4 regions of the Arthrobacter sp. BK1 genome follow, and region 4 is predicted to be linked to each of the others. Evidence: riboswitches for the same ligand, from Rfam matches in the RefSeq annotation. Region 4 holds a riboswitch; each other region holds the start of a gene.

Region 1 (4,748 bases), 2.1 Mb from region 4:
GTGAGGCTGAGGTCCGCCGCAAGTGCGCCTATAAGGGGCGACGTTGTCAGCAACGTGCCCTGACCTACAAGTGACGTTTAGGGCTCGTTGGCTGCGGCGCTCTTTTGACTGGCTGAAAAACAAATTCCGGACCCGCATTGGTTTTTTGTGTGGTGGTGCCCGGGCCGGTGGTCCGGTGCACCTCCTTTCCCTTCCTCGTTGCCCTGTTGGGCCGGTATGGCTGTCCTCTTGCTGGCAGGTAACTCCCCTTCTAATCGGGGAGCCGGCTTTGCCGGTGAACCTTCATTGCCCGTTCTCTTGCCCTGTAGGAGGTGAGTGCCGCACGGGGACGTTCGGCAGCTTTGAACAGGTCAGCGGCCCATTCGAACTCGGCCGCGGCAGCGAGGTAAAGACCCTCGCCAAAAAGCCGCCGCCCGATCTGATGGCCGACCTGGGCTTCCCTGAACTTCGTGCGTGCAGCGCGCAGGGCCCGTTCCTGCATTTGGGCCGCGTCCAGCCAGCGATACTGCCGTTGATAGGCGTAAGCAAGAACGAGCAGGACACGGAACGGGTCCGTGGAGGCGGCAAGCAGTTCTTGGGCGTCAGTGACTGCTTCGTCACCACGTCCCAGAAGGGACAGAACCCATACACGTTCCAGGCCGGTGCAACTGTCCAGCCGGGCTTCCATCGCATCCCTGTCCGCGACCACGTCCCGCAGCGTCACCGGGTCCACGAACCAGATTCTCTCCTGATGCTCCATCGGGGAAGCCCCTTACACCGCCGCGATTATCAGCGCACAGGTAAGACCCATGAAGGCAATGGAACCGGTGGTGCTCATCGGACAGCGGCAGGGGCATGAAACACCACACCGCCATCAGGGGATACGACGAGCCCACCAGTGGTGGCGGCCCAGATCCATGGTTTGCCGTCTGCCTTCTTTACGGCGGAGATCGCCTGGACCTGACCCTCGATCCGGCCGGTGGGGGCCCACGTTGTTCCCGCGTCTGCTGAAAATTGGACTGAACCCTCCGGCTCGACGCCGAAGACTTCAGTGCCGCTGGCAAATGCAACGAATTGGATGATGGGCGCTGCTGTATTCAGTTCCCAGGTTTTCCCGCCGTCACGGGAACGTTGGAGCCCTTCGCGGGTGGTGGCAAGAACGGTGTCGGTTTCGGGGTTGCCGGCCAGAACGGCCGGGACGAAGTCGGCTGCGGCCGGGGTCCAGGTCTTTCCGTCCGGGCTGGTTTGAAGTGTTCCGTCGTAGGCGACGATTCCGGACCTGGCTGTAGCGAGGGCGTGGAAGTCGGATTCGCCTTGGCGGGAGAGCTGCTCCCACGTCTCTCCGCCGTTTGTGGATCGGATCAGGCCCATGGGGTTGGGCAGGTCCGAACCGGGGCCCGGGTGCCCGGAAGCATAGAACACACCTTGGTCAGCGGCTGCGGTGAAGCCCATCAGGTCATTGGTGGCGCCGATTCGGGTGGCGGGGGATTTGGTGACGTCGAACAGGCCTTCGTGGGCGGCCAGCAGGACTTGGTCGGTTTCGCGGTTCACGCTCAGGCCGTGGACGTGGGAGCTGGGCAGGCCGGTGGCCGCAGTGGTTGGGGCGGTGCCGGTTGGCGAGCCGACGGAACAGGCGGACAGCAGGAGGGCGGCGGCCGCGGTGAGTCCAGCGGCGGGACGTCCTCGGTGGATGAAGTGCAGGGGCACGGGAACTCCAGGGGTGGTCCAGAAAATGGGGGGGTGGGGGAAGGCGCCGGCCCCACGGGGGGACGGGGCCGGAGCCGGTGGTGTGCTGGCTACAGGGTTGCCAGCAGGTCTTTCATTTCCTGGATTTCGGCTTCCTGGGAGCTGACGATGTCCTTGCTGAGCTGGACCGCCTCAGGGTTCTTTCCGTCGGAGGTTTCGATCTTGGCCATCTCGACGGCGCCTTCGTGGTGGGCGACCATCTGGGTCAGGAACAGTTTGGCGGCCTCGGTGCCCTGGGCGGCCTCGAGCTTCGCCATGTCCTCCGCACCCATCATCCCGGACATGCTGTGTCCCGGGGCCATGCCGGTGGGCAATTCGGTGGGCTGTCCCCAGCTTTCAAGCCAACCGGTCATCTTCTCGATTTCCGGTCCCTGGGCCGCCTTGATCTTGGCGGCCAGGTCCGTGACCGGAGCGGGAATTCCTTCTTTTTTGAGCATGATGTCGCTCATCTCCACAGCCTGGGCGTGATGCGGGATCATCATCTGCGCGAACATCGTGTCCGCGTCGTTGAACTCAGCCGAAGCTGCTGCCGAGGTTGCCGGGGCTGAGCTTGATGGCGCCGCGGAGCTGCCGTGGTCCATGCCGGGCATGCTGGTCGCGGAACTTCCGGCACCGGTGCCGGTGGAGCAGCCGGCGAGGGCGATCGCAGCAGCGATGGCGGCAGCGGGAATGGTCAGGGTCTTTTTCATGGAAATCAGGGTCCTCAAAAGTATCGGCGGCGCGCAGCGCCCTTGGATTGCATGCAGTGATGGCCCCTTGCGGGGGACCTGTTTTATGCGTGCCGAAATAGCTGGACGGTGCGCCGGGCAGGACACGGCGCCGTCAATGCTGGTTTACGTCCGGCTGATACAGAGGTCACCGGGGGAGGGGCTGGCCGGTGAGTAGGAATAGTTCGTGCTGGCTGCAGCCGCCGCACCGAAGTCGGGTAAGGCATAGGGCGCTATGCCCGGAGCAGGTGCGGTAAGCGAGGTGTTTCCCGGGGACAGCACGCAGGCATTGCCCCCGGTGGATATCTCCGGGCAGGAACCTGCAGGGGCGCAAGAAGAAGAAGGCGAGCCAGTTGCCGCTTGGGTCACTGCAGCCCCGGAGGTCCCCGGTGGATGGGAGTGGTCCTCAGGGAGGCTTTGCAGGTGCACGGTTGATTGGGCGGCTGTTGCCGGCATGGTGTGCGCCGCGCTCAAGTGGTGGGCCCCGGTCATGATGTGCATGCCAAAGACGCCGGCGATGATGGCCAGGGCCGCCGTCAGGAAGCCGGTCCGAAGGAGGAGCGCGGTGAAGGGTCCACGCGATGGTGCGCTCACAACGGTTCCTCCCTTCCGTGCAGGTTTTCAGATTCTTAAGCCTACCGGCAGGGGTGTCCCTGCCGGTCACCGTCTCTTGTCTAACGTGCCTGGGAGGCATTGAGTTTCACCTGCCGCAGCAGCTGGGCTTTCAGTGCCACCACAATCGTGGACAAGGGCATCAGCACCGCCCCCTGCTGGACGGGACAGTAGGACCCCGGCGAAGGCCAGGACACCGGCCGCTACAGGAACAGCGAGGATGTTGTAGCCGGTGGCCCAGATGATGTTCTGCCGCTATTGCCGTTATGCAAATGTGACAAATGTTGCTGCTGTGACGTAGGGTCTGAAGCCGTGCCGGTTCTCCGAATGCGGCACTCCTGAGCAGACTTGCCTAACTCTGCCGCTGCCCGGGATCCGTTCGCAAAATTCGTCCGGCAGAGACGGGGAACCCAATAACGGTCTGCTACCGACAGGCCTCGGGGTGAAGCCGTGCCTGATGCACCTGTGTATCACCACGGCCGGGTGTCTCCCATCCGAATCCGACAGCTAACCTCGCAGGCAGTGGGAGAGGCCCTTTCATGCCCAATCGCAAAGCTCACGGCCGCCGCCGCGCGCACCCCGTCCGCACCAGCCCCCTGGCTGTCCTGTCCAAATCCGTCGCCGACAACGCCGGCGGTGTCGGCCGCCAGGCCGCCGTCATCGCAGCAGCATCCGGACTCGTCCTGACCAGCGGCATCGCCGCCCAGGCAGCAGACGCCCCAACCCAGCGCGAGGCCGAGCCGGCATCAAACCTGGAAATTACCAGCCAGGTACACACCCCGCTCAGCGCAGACGCCACAGTCCAGATCACTTTCGAGCGTCCCGCCGTGAAGACGACACCGGCGCCTGTAGTGGAAGCACCCAAGCCTGTCGCCGTCGAGACCCCCAAGGCGGCCGTGGCCGCGGCTCCGGTCGTGGCGAAGGCCGCTGCACCCGCCAAAGCTCAGATCACAGTCACCCCTGCTGCTGCAGTTCCCGTTGCGGCACCGGCAGCCGGCGGGATCAACGCCACTATGGTGTCCTCCGCCTACGCCCAAATCGGCATGATCCAGGACTGCACACGACTGGTCGAAAACGCCCTGAATGCTGCAGGCATCCCCGTCGGCGACCTCGGCCCCATGCAGTTCATGAACTACGGCACCATCGTCACCGACCCCCAGCCCGGCGACATGGTCATGCAGCCCGGCCACGTAGGCATCTACGTTGGCAACGGCCAAGTCCTCAGCTCCGGCCTTAATGGCAAGAACGAAACCGCCGTCCACCCCCTGACCTGGATGACCTCAAAGGGCGCCGTCACGTTCGTCCGCGCAGGCATATAGAAACACTGAAGGCCGGTGATTCAATGCCTTGGGGGCAATGCATCACCGGCCTTCAGCATGCCTTGGCGGCTTGGCCAGATGCGAACCGGGGGTGTTTAGGGGAGCTGTACCAAGAGTGCGGATACGTCGCTGTCTGCCTGGAAGTGGGCGTGCGCGTCAGGGGAGATCATCTGGACCATGTTCGTAGTTCTGCGCCGCTCGATCTCGCCGCCCTTGAGGATGTTTTCGTGGTGGGTCACCCTGTTGCGGGAACTCTCTAATTGCGGTTAGTGCTTGGCTAACCCGATCCCTGTCGGTCCCGGGGGGAGAGGCCCTGTGCAGGTCGGGAAACCACCCATATGGTTTTTTCATGGCTGTCACCAACTAGGCAAGTCCAAATCCGAAC
Region 2 (4,748 bases), 1.8 Mb from region 4:
CACGCAATACTCCAGGGGCCGCCGTCGCGCTGCGGGCCCCACTTCGGCGCCGCGTGCGCCCGAGGTTATTACTGCCGACAGGCCGCGTGATTCGCAGCGCGAAGCCCGCCGTCGCCGGGGGCCCTTCCGGCAAATCACTGAATTCGCTTCCGCCAGTGGCATCGGCCAGAAGGCCGGCATCGCCCTGGCCGCAACCGGACTGGTCCTCACGGTGACGGTTCCAGCCACCAGCCCCGTGATGGCACAGCCGGAGCCGGGGCAGCCCGCATCGGCTGTTTCCGCCGCCCCGCAGCCCGAAGTCTCCGCCGCCGCCGGTGCGCAGATCGATTTCAGCCGCTCTTCCGTGGTCACGCAGGGCGATCCTGACGGCAAGCTCAAGCAACTACTGAGCGCCCAGTCTGCGGGCTCCATTACCCGTGCGGCCTCGGCGGGAAGCCTCGGCGCACCCTTGGCCCAGCTGGCCACCGCCTCACCGTTCGGCTTCCGGATCAGCCCCATCACCGGCGGTTCCGGCGACTTTCACCGGGGCCAGGACTTCGCCGCACAGTGCGGGACTTCGGTCCTGGCCGCCGCGAGCGGCACTGTGACGTTTGTTGGCTGGCACCAGTACGGCGGCGGCAACCGCGTGGTGGTGGACCACGGCAATGGCCTTGAAACCACGTACAACCACCTCTCGTCCGCCAGTGTGACCATGGGCCAGACGGTCAGCCGCGGCGACGTCGTTGCGCTCAGTGGAACCACCGGAGCCTCCACCGGCTGCCACCTCCACTTTGAGGTGCAGGTCAACGGCGAAGTCGTTGACCCGTCCGGCTGGCTCTGATCCAAATGATGGCCAACTATCAAATTCCAGTGACATGCCGTGACCTGAATGTGACATTGGCTGAGAAGTCCTGTAACGTCTAAATCGCGCCAGCTTTTCCGAAGCTGACGTTCTTGAGTGGATTGCCTAGCTCTGCCACCGCTCAAGGTCCGTTCGCATGAATTCGTCTGGCAGGGGCGGGGGAACCAATTTTGGCCTTTGATTCTGAAGGCCTTGGGGTTAAGTCACAAAGCTTCCCAGGAAGCCGCGTGGCCGGGTGCACTCCCATCCGAATCCGACAGCTCACCTCGCAGGCATTGGGAGAGGCTACCTTCGTGTCTTCACGCCATAATTCTGCGCGCCACCGTGCGCAAACGGTTCGCACGAACCCCTTGGGCTCAATGTCCAAGGCAGTAAGTGCAAACGCCGGGACCGTAGGTCGCCAGGCTGCTGTCATCGCAGCCGCGTCAGGTCTGATCCTGACAATGGGGCTTCCGGCCAACGCTGCGGATTCAACCGCCGGCGTGTCCGCCTCCACAGAATCCGGGTCAGCCCAGGCTGCCCTGGCCGTCACCGCGGCTCCCACGGCTACTGTTTCCTTCGAGCGTCCCGTGGTCAAGACCACCGCTGCGCCGAAGATCGAAACGGTCCGTGCGCAGTCAACGGCTACCGAAACTGCTGCCGCCAGCCAGGGTGCTGACGCTGCGGAGAAGGTTGCGACCAAGCTCGCAGACGCCGTCTCCACTGCTTCCGGCTCCGGCCTGGCAGCCATTGCCTACACCGGCATCGGCAGCCCCTACCTGTGGGGCGGCACCACTCCCAGTGGCTGGGACTGCTCAGGCTTCACCCAGTGGGTCTACGCCCAGGCCGGGATCAGCATTCCCCGTGTCAACGCCTGGACAGCAATGAAGCCGACCTCCACGCCGGTTCCCGGTGACCTGGTCATGCAGAATGGCGGCGCGCACGTTGGTATCTACGTCGGCAACGGCATGATGATCAGCGCGCTGAACCCCGGACAGGGCACCCTGCTCCACTCCGCGGCCTCCACGGGCACCTCCTCCTTCTTCACCATGGGCGGCTGACCAGCCAACGCCCCCGGTTCCTGCCTGGCAGTAGTTCCTGCAGCTTCACGCTGCAGGAACAGTGCCACCTGAACCATTTCGCTAAATCCCCGTTCGGGACGTGCCGGCGTACCCCCAAGATGCCGGCGCGTCCAAAACCCCTGGCCTGCCCACGCGGTCCTGAGGAAATCGAAAGAGAGAAATTAATGACTACTCGTGCAACAGTTGCACGGCACCGCGCCGAGGTCACCACCAAGACCAACTCGCTGGCTGTCATTGCCAAGGCTGTCGGCGACAACGCCGGCGGCATGGGCCGCCAGGCAGCGGTTATCGCTGCTGCCTCCGGCCTGGTCCTCACCAGCGGTATCGCGGCCAACGCCGCAGACACCAACGTCCAGCGTGAAGTGTCCCCGGTCTCGAACCTTGAGCTTGAGGTCTCCGCCCCGGCTGTCATCTCCGCTGAATCCACCATTGCCATCTCCTACGAAAAGCCTGCTGTCACCACCTCGCCGGCTCCCGTTGTTGAGGCACCTGAGCCCGAGGTTGAGGTGCAGGAAGCTGCAGCTCCCGTCGCGGCTCCCGCTCCCGCAGCTGCCGTCAAGGTAACCACCGCTTCGGCTCCGGCCGCCCCGGCTCCGGTTGCCGCCAGCGGCAAGGGTGCGGCAATCCTGTCCGCCGCTTACGCGCAGCTCGGTGTGATGCAGGACTGCACCATGCTGGTGACCAACTCGCTTGCCGCCGTGGGCATCAACTTCCACGACTGGCCTGCCGGCTACCTGGGCCTGGGCCGCACCGTCAGTGCCGCCGAGGCACAGCCGGGAGATCTCATCTACTACGCCGACGGCGGCGCAGGCGTTGCCCACATCGCTGTCTACGCCGGCAACGGCCAGGCAGTACACGGCGGCTACAACGGCAACCAGACCGTTGTTTTCAGCGCCAACGTTGGCTCGGGACCGGTCTTCATCCGCGTTTCCTAGCACCCGCTTCAGCACTAAGGACCCCCGCCACCATGGCGGGGGTCCTTTGCTGTCTCCGGCCCCCACATGGCGTCCCGTGGTGAACCCCAGTATGAACGGGACAGTGGGGTGGGCCCGACACGACAGCGGGCCGGCTGACGGCGATTAGCTGATAGCGGGTTTCTTTGTTTACTCTTGTGGTGTCGATCCATAGCCCGGATATGCCGGGGGCAGCCGGCCCTCGTGCCCCTGACGGGTGCGGCCACGAAGAGGTACGTGCATGCGCACTCTCGTTCTGAATGCTGGATATGAACCGCTGGCGGTGATCACCTTCCGCCGGGCGCTGGTCCTTGTGCTCACGGGCAAGGCGAGCGTTGTCGCCGAAGGCGAAGACCCCGTGGTGGGACCGCAGGAGATTCTGGGCCGCCCGTCCGTGATCCTCCTGAACCGCTACATTCGCCCGAGGTACAACCACAGCACCGCAGTGAGCCGCCGCGGGGTATTGCGGCGCGACGGCCACCGGTGCGCCTACTGCGGCAAAGCAGCCCACACGATTGACCATGTCCAGCCAAAATCACGAGGCGGCGCGGACTCCTGGGAGAACCTTGTGGCCGCCTGCCTGCGGTGCAACAACACCAAAGGCGACCACACCCCGTCCGAAATGGGGTGGAAGCTGAGGATTGTTCCCGAGCCGCCCCACGGCACCATCTGGCAGATCAAGGAACTGGAGAAGCCGACGCCGGCCTGGGACCCCTTCCTGCTGCCTGAACGGGCGGCCTGACCACCAGCGCCAACGGATCGCCTTGGAGCCTGCGCCCCGGGTGTGCCGCGGCGTGGCTGCACGGTTAGGCTGGAACTGTGGATCCTGACCCCCTGGACTTTGATGCCGTCATCCTGGCCGGCGGCCGTTCGTCCCGGCTGGGAGGTGTGCCCAAGCAGGGCCTGACGTACGACGGCGATACGCTCCTTCGCCGTTCGGCCGCCGCTGCCGGGGCCGCCAGGGCCGCCGTCGTAGTTGGTCCAAGCACCGCGGAACTGCCTGAAGGGCTGCTCAGCTGCCGGGAGGAACCCGTCTTCGGTGGCCCCGCTGCCGCGATCGGTGCCGGGCTCGCACGGCTGGCCGCCGTCGGCGGAAAACGCCCACCCTTCACCCTGGTGTTGGCCTGCGATATGCCTCATGTGGAACTCGCGGTGGCAGAGCTCAGGAAGGTGCTGGGCACAGCCTTAGCCGGGCAGCCTGACGGATTTGTTGCTGTCTCGGAGGACGGCCGCCGCCAGCCCCTCGTCGCGTTTTATAGCACATTTGCGCTACAAAACGCGGTGAATGTGCTCGCGGCCGGCCGAGGCCTCACCAACGCTTCAGTCACGGCACTCCTTGCTAGTCTGGACGTGCAGCTTGTCGCCGTCCCGGCGGGCTCCACGGCTGACGTGGATACCCGGGACGATGCCGCCGCACTTGGAGTGGCCGGCGTGGAACCCTTTGGTGGTTCGCAGCAAAACGCCGACGCAGATGATTTTGGAGGCAAAGCGTGAAAAACCAGGACGAGACACTGGACGAGTGGTGCCGGGCACTGCTTCAGGCCTACGAACTGGAGGACGTCCAGATCGATGTCAACGCGATCCTGTCGCTGGCCGGGGTGGCCGCGCATTCTGTGGTGCGCCCGGCCGCTCCGCTGACCACTTTCATTGCCGGTTTTGCAGCCGGGTTGGCTGCCGGATCGGGACAGGCCACTGACGCCGTCTCCATGTCCTCCGCCATGGAGGTGGCCCGCTCGCTGGCCAAAGACTACGACGCTGAAGCCGCAGGGACGCCCGTCGAATGATTCCCGTCGAATGACCGCCGCCCCTGGCGACGCAGACGAACGTCCGGACCCGCAGCAGCCCCCGGCACACCACCTGGCCCATACGTGGGAGGAGGCACGCAAGGCGGCC
Region 3 (4,748 bases), 1.9 Mb from region 4:
GCCATGCCGGGAACTTCCGTGACGGCGGACATTGTGACCAGGGGCAAGCCGCACCCTGAGGGCTACCTGACGGCGGCCCGCCTGCTGGGTGTGGAGCCCGGAGATGCTGTGGTGTTTGAAGATGCGCCGGCGGGAATCGCGGCAGGGGTGGCCGCAGGCATCCGGACCATCGCCGTGGGCTCCAACACGGGAGCGCTGCCGGCCGGCGTCCTGCATATTCCTGACTACTCGGCAGTCTCGGCGTCGCTGGGCTCAGATGCGCTGGGACGAACGACTATTTCTTTCCGGCTTTGAGATCGTCCACTACCTTGGCGATCCGCCGCTCCCGGGTTTCCGGTGTTTTGGCGTCAGCGAGGGGCTCCACATAGCGCCGCTGACTGCTGTAGCTGAGGGTGGCGTAGAACGCCTGCGCCTCAGGTTCGGCTGCCAGAGCTGCGGCCAGATCGTCAGGAACCTCGACGATGCGCGGTTGCGTGTCCAGCTCGACGTGCACTTCCACAGTGTCACCGGCCGAGACCCCCGTGAACTCGCGGTTGTGCTGGCTGACGGCGATCAGGTTCTGGCCGCCCATCACGGCGATGCTGCTGCGGTAGCTTTTGCCGTTGATGGTCACCACCACCGGAGGACGCTTGCCCGCTCCGAGTCCGGCAACCACCTCCGCCGGAACCTCGATGCCGGTCTTGTTGCCGCTGCCGAGAATTGTGGTGGTGAATTCCATGGCCCCAGTATGCCGCGGCTTGTGCAAAGCCAACAGGTGCCGGGGCAACAGGTGCAAGGCCAGCAGGGACCAGCTGTGCTTAGTACCAGTTGTTCGAGAGGTGGAAGTTCAGCGCACCGCAGGGCGACTGGTAGCGCTCCTGGATGTAGTTCAGGCCCCAGCTGATCTGCGTGCGGTAGTTCGTGCGGTAATCCGCGCCGGCGCTCGCCATCTTCTCCGCGGGCAGTGACTGGACGATGCCATATGCGCCGCTGCTGGGGTTGGTGGCCGTGGTGGTCCAATCGGATTCCTTGGTCCAGAGCGTCTTCAGGCACTGCATCTGGTCAGCGGCCCAGCCATAGGACGCCAGCTGCCCCGCTGCGTAGGCCTGGGCGCCGGCCGGGTCATCTACCGCCACAACAGGAGCAGGCGCCGGGACAGGCGCGGGAGCGGGGGCCGGAGCAGGAGCGGCGGGTGCCGGCTCGGCGGCCTGCGGGGCAACACTGATTTCTGCCGGTGCGGCTTCCGCGGAAGGCTTGGCCTGGATTTCGGCCTTTTCGAAGCTCAGGTTGGAATCCCCGGCAGCGGAGGCGTCGGCCGTCGGTGCAGTCTCGCTGGCCGCCAGGAAATCGGCGTCTGAGGCATGGCCGGCAGCGCCGACGCCAACAAGGAGGGCGCACGCCGCGGTGAGGACGGCTGCACGCCGGCCCAGGGAGGGAAATTTCGTTCGGGGTGACGTGGGGGAAACGGGCTCGGACGTTGCCGTTGACTCCGCTTCGGTAACTTTTCGGCCGCTGTGGAGATTCCCTGACCCGTTTTCCGGGCGCGTTTGTACCTTGAATTCAGACATGATGGATCGCCTCTCACACCTGCGGAGTTAGCTGTCGGGTTCGGATGAGGGCATCCGGCCACACGGAAAATCACGTGCTGGCTTAACCCCAAGGGCACTCGTGGCCCGGGACCGTGGGTCCCCCGCCTCTGCCTCTGAACGCGGAATCCGGGAAGCGGCAGAGCTTGGCGTCATCCGGATATGCAGACCGATAGAGCTGCACTTAATCGACGGTACAGGAGCTCGGCGCTTAAGTCACATTTTGGTAACGGAGATCACGACGGCGGCGTGTCGACTTGCTGGGTCAGTGGATGGCGGGAAGGCGAAGCTTGAAAACAGTGTGGCCGGGGCTGGACAGTACGGTCACGGTTCCACCGTGAGCCTCCACGATCGACTGGACGATGGACAGGCCCAGTCCGCTGGTGCCCTCGGATGCAGCGGATCCGGAAGCCGGTGCCGTGCCCGCGCGGGCGGCGTCTGCGCGGGCAAAACGCGAGAAGGCCTTGTCCACGAAGTCAGCCGGCATGCCGCCGCCGTCGTCCGTTACCGTCACTTCGGCGCTTCCATCACCAGCCCTGCAGACCCTGGTAACCACAGTAGTGCCGGGAGGAGTGTGCTTGCGTGCGTTGGAGAGCAGGTTCACCAGAACCTGGCGCAGCTGTGAGGCGTCGCCGGTGACAGCAATCGGCTCATCCGAAAGCTCAAGACGCCAGGTGTGGCCCGGGGCGATAACTTTTTCGTCGCTGACAGTCTCAATCACCAGCTGGGTGAGGTCCACTTCGCTGAGTTTCAGCGGCTGGCCCTCGTCGAGCCGGGCGAGCAGGAGCAGGTCCTCCACCAGGGTGGTCATGCGCTCGGACTGGCTCTGCACACGTGCCAACGACTTCCGGCCGTCCGGCGTGAAGTTCTCGGTCATCCTCATCAGTTCCGTGTAACCGCGGATGGCCGTTAATGGGGTCCGTAGTTCGTGGGACGCGTCGGCCACGAACTGCCGCACTTTGGTTTCGCTCTTTTGCCGCGCCTCCAGGGCGCTGGCCACGTTGTCCAGCATGAGGTTGAGCGCGTGGCCGACGCTGCCCACCTCGGTTCCGGGATTGGAGTTCGACGGCGGGACGCGCACCGCGAGTGCCACCTCTCCGGCATCCAGGGGGAGCCGGGAGACCCGGGTGGCGACTTCCGATAGCTGCTCCAGCGGCTTCATGGTGCGTCGAATGAGCACGGTCCCGGCAAGTCCGATCAGCGCCAGGCCGCCGAGGGAAACGAACGTGAATGTCCACACCAGCGAGGTGAGGGTGCTTTCCTTTGCGGCGAGCGGAAGACCGGTCACCAGCACGTCGCCGTAGCCTGTTGCCACGGCGACAATCCGATAATCCCCAGTGGACAGCGAACGGTCTACGGGATTTCCGTTCTGCGCCAGGGCGAGCAGGGTCTGTTTGTCCTCTGAGCTGAGGGCGGAGCGTGTGGTGTCCGGGTCCAGGTAGCCGCCACTGTTGATCTGGCCGTTTACGATGCGCGCATTGAGGGTTCCGACACTCTGGCCACGTGCGTCGAGCGGGTCCCTTCCGTTGAATCCGCCCGCGGGAGGCCGGCCGGGATCGTTGGACCGGGCGGCGGCCTGGCTCAGCTGTTCGTCGAGTTGCCGGGTGAGGAAGGAGTCCATCGAGGCGTAGCTGAACAGCCCCACAGCGCCGCAAATGGCCACCAGCAGGGCCATGGCAAGCAGTACAAGGCGGGTGCGCAGGTGCCAGTTGGCGGGTTTGAGCCAGCTCCGTGCGGCTGGCGGGGTTGCCCGTGGCGAGGACATGGAGGCGCTACTCCGCCGGCTTGATGACGTAGCCGGCGCCGCGCACGGTGTGGATCATGGGCGGGTGCACCGAGTCGACTTTTTTGCGGAGGTAGGAAATGTAGAGTTCCACGATGTTGGCCTGGCCGCCGAAATCGTAGTTCCAGACGCGGTCCAGGATTTGGGCCTTACTGATCACACGTTTGGGGTTCTCCATCAGGTAGCGGAGCAGCTCGAACTGGGTGGCCGTGAGCTGGATGTCGTCGCCGGCGCGGATCACCTCGCGGGTGTCGATGTTAAGGACGAGGTCACCCACCACAAGTTCGGCGGTGTCCATGGCTGCAACGCCGGACCGCTGAACCAGGCGGTGCAGCCGCAGCAGGACTTCCTCCATGCTGAACGGCTTCGTGACGTAATCGTCCCCGCCGGCCGCCAGGCCAACGATCCGGTCCTGGATGGCGTCCTTGGCGGTCAGGAAAAGCGCAGGAACCTCCGGCGCGAAGGCGCGGATCCGGCCCAGCAGCTCAACGCCGTCGAAGCCTGGCAGCATCACATCCAACACCAGGACGTCAGGGCGGAACTCTTTGGCGAGTTTGACGGCCTCGGGGCCATCGGCGGCCACGGCAACAGACCAGCCCGCCATGCGCAGCCCCATGCTCATGAGCTCGGAGAGGCTGGGTTCGTCGTCAACCACCAGTGCGCGGATGGGGGAGCCGTCCGGGTGGGTGAGCTGCGGAAGGTTGTTGGTCATGGAGTGCGAAGTGGCCATGTGACAACTCTCCGATCTTTCGGTTAGCGCGCGCTATGGGATTCCTGTGAGCGCGCTGTGAATCCCAGCCTAGCGAGCTCAATGCAGGGAGCCCGCCCGTCGTTGGTCCATGTGGGTCATGCCGGTCCGCTCACGGATGATTCTGAGCCCGCCGGGGGCTGCGGGCCCGGCGGACCACTACGAAAACGCAGCCTTGGGGGGTGGACAGGCGGTCAAAACGGGAGGGCAATTCCGGGAACTCTTGGGCATGTGAATATTCAACCCTCAAACCGTGGTTCAGTCGAAGTATATTCGCAGGATGCCGCTAAAAGCGCCCCTGCGGCTAACTGCAACCTGCATATTATCGCCAATCCAGAATCGTGATCTACGCCACATATAGCCTTTTTGTCTCACAATGCGGAACGAAAGGCCCTTTGTTACTTGCAAGTTTTCATTGTTACGTTGCACACTTTCAATTGTGAACAAGAACTCAACAGCACCTGCAGCCGCAGACTATTGGCCCAGCACATCCGCTGCTGCCGACATGCGCTGTTGTCGAATGCACGCCTGACCTTCAGACCCCACGAAGTTCTTAGGCATTCGCCCCCAGCCCAGCGTAGGGCGCCCCTCCCCAGTTTTCATTGCGGGGAAACCAGCATTCGAGCCGCGATGACGGCCATTCACATTGAGG
Region 4 (4,748 bases):
GCGTTCCAGGTTGTAGGTCTCGCTCATTCTTTATCTCCTCTTATCTAAGCGGTCCCGGCGGTGATGCCGGATGTCTGTGCGGCGGCTTGGCGGACCGAGTCCTCGGGGTCCTGGCGCCACCTGCCAATGACGGTCTCTGCGCGCTGCCGGTCTTTCCCCTTAAGCCCGGCCAACAGCGGCAGGACGACGTCTGCCACAAGGGGGGTCACCAGTTCAGCTGTCCGGGCAGTGCGGATGAACCCCTCGATCCTGGTCAGATCTGTATGGCGCAGCAGGTCAGCGCCCGACTGCAGGAGAACCACTGCCGCCAGCCTGCGTTCAAAGACGGGCCGCCTGCCGGGGCCGGGCCGGCCCCAAAGCAGCGAGGCCAGCGCCGTCACTTCGTCATGGTCTAGCTCCTTGAATTTCCGGCGGGCATCACGGACCGTCCCGCGGATGGCTCCCACCGAAGCCCCGTAAGAGGCAAGGGCACCGCCAACCCTGGCTTCGACGTCATCGGCCCGGTACCATGAGCCCTCGTTCTGCAGCGTGGTGTCGATGAAAGCCGCCGCGTCCTGCACCCTCTGACTCATGGCTTACCGTCCGCGGCGCCCGGCAGATGCGTGGTTGATGCAGAACGTCGTCCAGGGCCGGGCCTCGAGCCGGCCTTCGGCGATGCGCTCTCCGCAGACCGCGCAGATTCCATACGTGCCATCCGCGATCCGCTGAAGTGCCGCTTCCACTTCGGCCAGCCCGGAAGTGCTCTGGTCCAGGAGGGCAGCCGCCTGGGACAGTTCGAAGGCAATGGTGGCACCTTCCGGGTCGTGTTCGTCGTCCACATTGGAATCCTGGCGGGCCGCATTGGCCGAGGAAATGTCGGCCCGGAGCGCCGGCAGCAGTGCCAGTTTCCTGGCGCGCTCGTCCTCCAGGAGGAGCCGGAACCGTTCGAAATCAGCCATGGGGAAAGCCTAGCCCCGACGCCCGCCGCAAGAGGCTCGACAACCACCGGTGGAAAGAGCATGCTGGCAATCGTAAGCGCTTCAGATGCTGCCTGGCAGCCAGGGACGGACAGCTGATGGGCAAAAATCCCGCAGAGAAAGTCGCCCGCCATGCCTACAAATATCGTGACCCAGCTGGCAGTCAAATCCCACGACACTCCGGATGAGAAGCGCCTTCCGGACAAGACTGAGGTGGACATCGTCAGCTTGGGCGACTACACAGTCGGCCGCTTCACCTTCCACCCCGGGTGGCGCTGGTCCGACTGCATCAAACCCGTGGTCGGGACCGATTCGTGCCAGAACAACCATGTGGGTTATTGCGTGTCCGGAGCGCTCAGCGTCGAGACCACGGACGGCAGCCGCATCGGCATCACGGCCGGCAATTCCTACACCATTCCGCCCGGACACGACGCCTGGGTGGACGGGGACCAGCCCTTCGTGGGCATTGAATTCCTCAGCGCGGCGGAATTTGCGAAGGCCCCGGGAACCTGACGGACCGCCTCCGCGGCCGGGCGTCAGTACCAGTTGTTGGCAACCGAGTGACTCCAGGCACCGCACGGAGACTTGTACCTGTCCGCGATGTAGGCCAGGCCCCAGTCCACCTGCGTCCTGTAGCTGGTGAGCCAGTCGCTCCCGGCAGAGCTCAACTTGCCGGGCGGCAGCGCCTGGGGGATGCCGTACGCGCCCGAATAGGGGTTGGTGGCTGTGGTCAGCCAGTTGGACTCCTTGGTCCAGAGCTGGGCGAGGCACTGGAACTGGTCCTGGCCCCAGCCGTAGGCGGACAGCCGCCCGGAGGCGTAGCTCTTCGCCCCGGCCGGATCGTTCACAGCTCCGCCCGGCACAGACGGCACGACGACGGCGGGAGGCGGAGCCGGCGTCGGGCTCGGAACGGGCGCCGGTGCAGCCGCCGGTGGCGCGGCAGGTGCCACCGGCACAGGGTTCACCGGCGCAGGGTTCACCGGTTTCTGGACAGCTGCCAGGGCAGCCGCCTTGGCCGCCGCCTCCGCCTGCTGCCGCGCCTGCGCGGCAGCAGCGGCACGCTTGGCTGCCTGGGCATTCTCATAGGCGGCGAGGGCCGCCTGGCCCTGCCGGAATTCACCTTCCACAGCCGCCGTTGACCCCTTGAGGGATGCCAGCTGAGCAGTGAGCTCCTGACCGTGGTCGTGTTGTTCCTTAATCTGCCGGGACATGGCTTCCTGGGCTGCCTGGGCGGAGTCGAGCTTGCTCTTCGCTTCCGCTGACAGCCGCTCACGCTCTGCCCGGGCCGCTTTCTCCTGGTCAGCGAGGGCTTGGGACACCCGCTCGGCAGCGGACGCCTTGCTGACCAGGTCGGCGGTCTTGTCACTGACAATCCGGACGATGTTGAGGCCCTGGATGCTGTTGGTCTGCACGGCGTCCAGGGCCACGAAGAAGCCCATGTTGGTGCCGCCGGTCTTATACGACTGGGCCGCCAGGGCTCCGATTTCCTTTTTGTGCTGTGCCAGTCCGGCGGTGGCGCGGGCGGTCCGGGCGGTCAGTTCGTCCAATCTTGAGCTGGCTGCCTGGAGGGCTGTCTCCGCGACGGCGTACTCGGCCGCGGAGGTGACCGCAGCTGTCCCCAATTCTTCGGCCCTGCTCTGAAGCCCGCCCAGAAGGTCATTGATTTTAGCCACCTCCGCGGCTTTCCCGGCCTCGCTTTGCTTGGCGTTCTCCACGTCCTGCCATGACGGATAACCGGCGGGCGGTGCGTCGTCCCCAGCGTGTGCCGGCAGCATTGATAACGAGGCGGCAAAGGCCAGCGCCAAGGTTCCTGCAATGACAGGCAGCCTCACTTTATGGAGAAAACGCGACATAGTTTGTGAGCCTACCCGGCATATACGGCATTCCGCCCCTGACCTGCAACATCGTTACGGTCAGGTGTCCAAGCGGGCGCAGAAGCGAGGCACTTCTACCGCTTACATTCCGTTACCGGAATGTGACATTGCCGTCGAACAGAGGTTATGGTCGTCCGGTGCCCCGGTTAAAAGCCGGGACATTCCCGTCAGTATGCCGAGCCCTGCCGCTGAACCGGGACCCCAGTCGCTTTCAACTGGCAGGGACGGGGGAACCACGTTTCCACGGCTTCGAAGGAAGCCTTGGGGTTAAGTCGATACCGCTCCGTCCTTGACGGAGGCGTTGCCGGCCGGGTGTCTCCGACCCGAACCCGACAGCTCACCCCGCAGGCATGGGAGAGGCAATCAACCATGTCAAAGAACACCACTTCCGCACGCCATCGTGCCGTTGCAAACCGCTCTATTGTGCTGACGGGCCTGTCTTCGACAGCTAAAGCACACGCCCGCACCATCGGCAGGCCAACCCTCATCGCTGTGGCCGCGTCCGGCATGCTCTTCGGTGCCGGAACTGCAGCCCAGGCCGGCGTCCAGGGCCCGGACGCGTCCGGGACCACCAACGTCCAAGGACAGGTCAGCGCGCCGGCGGCTGCCCCGGCCGCTGCTCCCGCAGCAGCCGCAGCCAACGTCCACACCGTCGTATCGGGCGACACGCTGGGCGCAATTTCCGCCGCCTACGGCGTCACCCTCAACGACGTACTGGCCGCCAATGGCCTGTCAATCGCGGCCATTATCTACCCCGGCGACCAGATCCAGATTCCGGGCGCCGGCTACGCCGCACCGGCACCTGCCCAGGCAGTCGCTGCCCCGGCCGCTCCGACCAACACCGGCATCCGGCTGGCCTCCACCGCGGCACCCGCCGCTCCTGCAGCCCCGGCTCCGTCCGGTGCCGCAGGCTCCGCGATCCTGGCGTCCGCCTACTCGCAGGTGGGAATCCAGCAGGATTGCACCGCCATGGTGGAGAAAGCCCTGCGTTCGGTCGGCAAGAGCGTGGGAGACCTGGCCCCGGGCCAGTTCTTCCAGTACGGCAGCGTGGTGGGTGCACCGGCCGCCGGTGACCTCGTCATCACGGCCGGCCACGTGGGCGTTTACGCCGGCAACGGCCAGGTTGTCAGCGGCGGCGTGGACGGTTACAAGACCGAAGTCCACTCCATCAGCTGGCTCACGGGAGCGTCGTTCGTCCGCGTAGCGTGATCCCGGCCGGAACCGACGGCGGCGGGGCAGCCGCAAGCCGCCCCGCCGCCGTCGTCCGCTGTTTCCTGCGCTCAGGTCCCGCAGAAAGTCCGGTAGCTCCCGAAGTCATCCGGAGCGGGGCCGGCATAGCGATCCAGGCCCGGCCGCTCCGTGTAGGGGTCGGCCAGCACATCCACCAAACGGTTGAAAGGGCCCATGTCTCCGCCTGTAGCGGCGGCAAGGGCTTCCTCAACCAGGTGGTTCCGGGGGATGAATGCCGGGTTGGTCCGGTCCATGGCCTCCGCCTCAGGAGCCAGGGCGCGCCAGCGTTCAGCCCATGCCTCGAACGGCCCCGGGTCCACGAAGTGGGCACGGGCATCTTCAGTGGTCCCACGGGCTGCTGAACTGAGGCTCCGGAAGAACGAGGTGTAATCCACGTCCCCTTTCTCCAACATGGCCAGCAGGTCCACTGCCAGCGACGACGCCACATCATTGCTTGCGGCCGCGCCCAGCCCCAGTTTGGCCTTCATCCCGTCCAGCCACGCGGCGCTGTACTCCATGCGGAAGGCGCCGAGGGACTCCACGGCCAGAGCAACAGCCTGTTCCTGATCCTCATGAAGCAGGGGCAGCAACGCCTCGGCGAGCCGGGTGAGGTTCCATTCAGCGATCAGCGGCTGGTTGGCGTAGGCATAGCGTCCACCCTGATCGATCGAGCTGTAGACGGCGCCGG

What was found. Region 4 has a riboswitch for cyclic di-AMP ahead of AC1MCA_RS19380 (LysM peptidoglycan-binding domain-containing protein). Riboswitches for the same ligand answer to the same signal wherever they lie in the genome.
Region 1: linked by a shared signal. The riboswitch ahead of AC1MCA_RS09655 (NlpC/P60 family protein) and the one ahead of AC1MCA_RS19380 (LysM peptidoglycan-binding domain-containing protein) in region 4 are both predicted to bind cyclic di-AMP.
Region 2: linked by a shared signal. The riboswitch ahead of AC1MCA_RS06095 (C40 family peptidase) and the one ahead of AC1MCA_RS19380 (LysM peptidoglycan-binding domain-containing protein) in region 4 are both predicted to bind cyclic di-AMP.
Region 3: linked by a shared signal. The riboswitch ahead of AC1MCA_RS06900 (aggregation-promoting factor C-terminal-like domain-containing protein) and the one ahead of AC1MCA_RS19380 (LysM peptidoglycan-binding domain-containing protein) in region 4 are both predicted to bind cyclic di-AMP.

Annotation. Positions count from the first base shown of each region.
Region 1 covers NZ_CM155263.1:2,137,844-2,142,591, reverse strand. Annotated here, with positions in the region: gene AC1MCA_RS09680 (hypothetical protein) at 251-739, opposite strand; gene AC1MCA_RS09675 (F510_1955 family glycosylhydrolase) at 814-1,686, opposite strand; gene AC1MCA_RS09670 (DUF305 domain-containing protein) at 1,776-2,414, opposite strand; gene AC1MCA_RS09665 (hypothetical protein) at 2,559-3,026, opposite strand; partial or broken gene AC1MCA_RS09660 (hypothetical protein) at 3,107-3,296, opposite strand; cyclic di-AMP (ydaO/yuaA leader) riboswitch at 3,415-3,580, shown strand; gene AC1MCA_RS09655 (NlpC/P60 family protein) at 3,584-4,363, shown strand; gene AC1MCA_RS09650 (hypothetical protein) at 4,459-4,602, opposite strand.
Region 2 covers NZ_CM155263.1:1,379,724-1,384,471, reverse strand. Annotated here, with positions in the region: gene AC1MCA_RS06100 (M23 family metallopeptidase) at 1-820, shown strand, start outside; cyclic di-AMP (ydaO/yuaA leader) riboswitch at 965-1,130, shown strand; gene AC1MCA_RS06095 (C40 family peptidase) at 1,201-1,881, shown strand; gene AC1MCA_RS06090 (NlpC/P60 family protein) at 2,067-2,837, shown strand; gene AC1MCA_RS06085 (HNH endonuclease) at 3,097-3,597, shown strand; gene mobA (molybdenum cofactor guanylyltransferase) at 3,675-4,349, shown strand; gene AC1MCA_RS06075 (DUF6457 domain-containing protein) at 4,346-4,639, shown strand; gene AC1MCA_RS06070 (molybdopterin molybdotransferase MoeA) at 4,650-4,748, shown strand, end outside.
Region 3 covers NZ_CM155263.1:1,567,796-1,572,543, reverse strand. Annotated here, with positions in the region: gene AC1MCA_RS06910 (HAD-IA family hydrolase) at 1-294, shown strand, start outside; gene AC1MCA_RS06905 (DUF1905 domain-containing protein) at 275-718, opposite strand; gene AC1MCA_RS06900 (aggregation-promoting factor C-terminal-like domain-containing protein) at 798-1,547, opposite strand; cyclic di-AMP (ydaO/yuaA leader) riboswitch at 1,553-1,703, opposite strand; gene AC1MCA_RS06895 (HAMP domain-containing sensor histidine kinase) at 1,831-3,330, opposite strand; gene AC1MCA_RS06890 (response regulator transcription factor) at 3,338-4,078, opposite strand.
Region 4 covers NZ_CM155263.1:4,223,479-4,228,226, reverse strand. Annotated here, with positions in the region: gene AC1MCA_RS19405 (DUF1810 domain-containing protein) at 1-27, opposite strand, end outside; gene AC1MCA_RS19400 (DNA alkylation repair protein) at 45-572, opposite strand; gene AC1MCA_RS19395 (TraR/DksA family transcriptional regulator) at 576-938, opposite strand; gene AC1MCA_RS19390 (cupin domain-containing protein) at 1,089-1,469, shown strand; gene AC1MCA_RS19385 (coiled-coil domain-containing protein) at 1,493-2,629, opposite strand; cyclic di-AMP (ydaO/yuaA leader) riboswitch at 3,007-3,196, shown strand; gene AC1MCA_RS19380 (LysM peptidoglycan-binding domain-containing protein) at 3,200-4,039, shown strand; gene AC1MCA_RS19375 (protein adenylyltransferase SelO) at 4,111-4,748, opposite strand, start outside.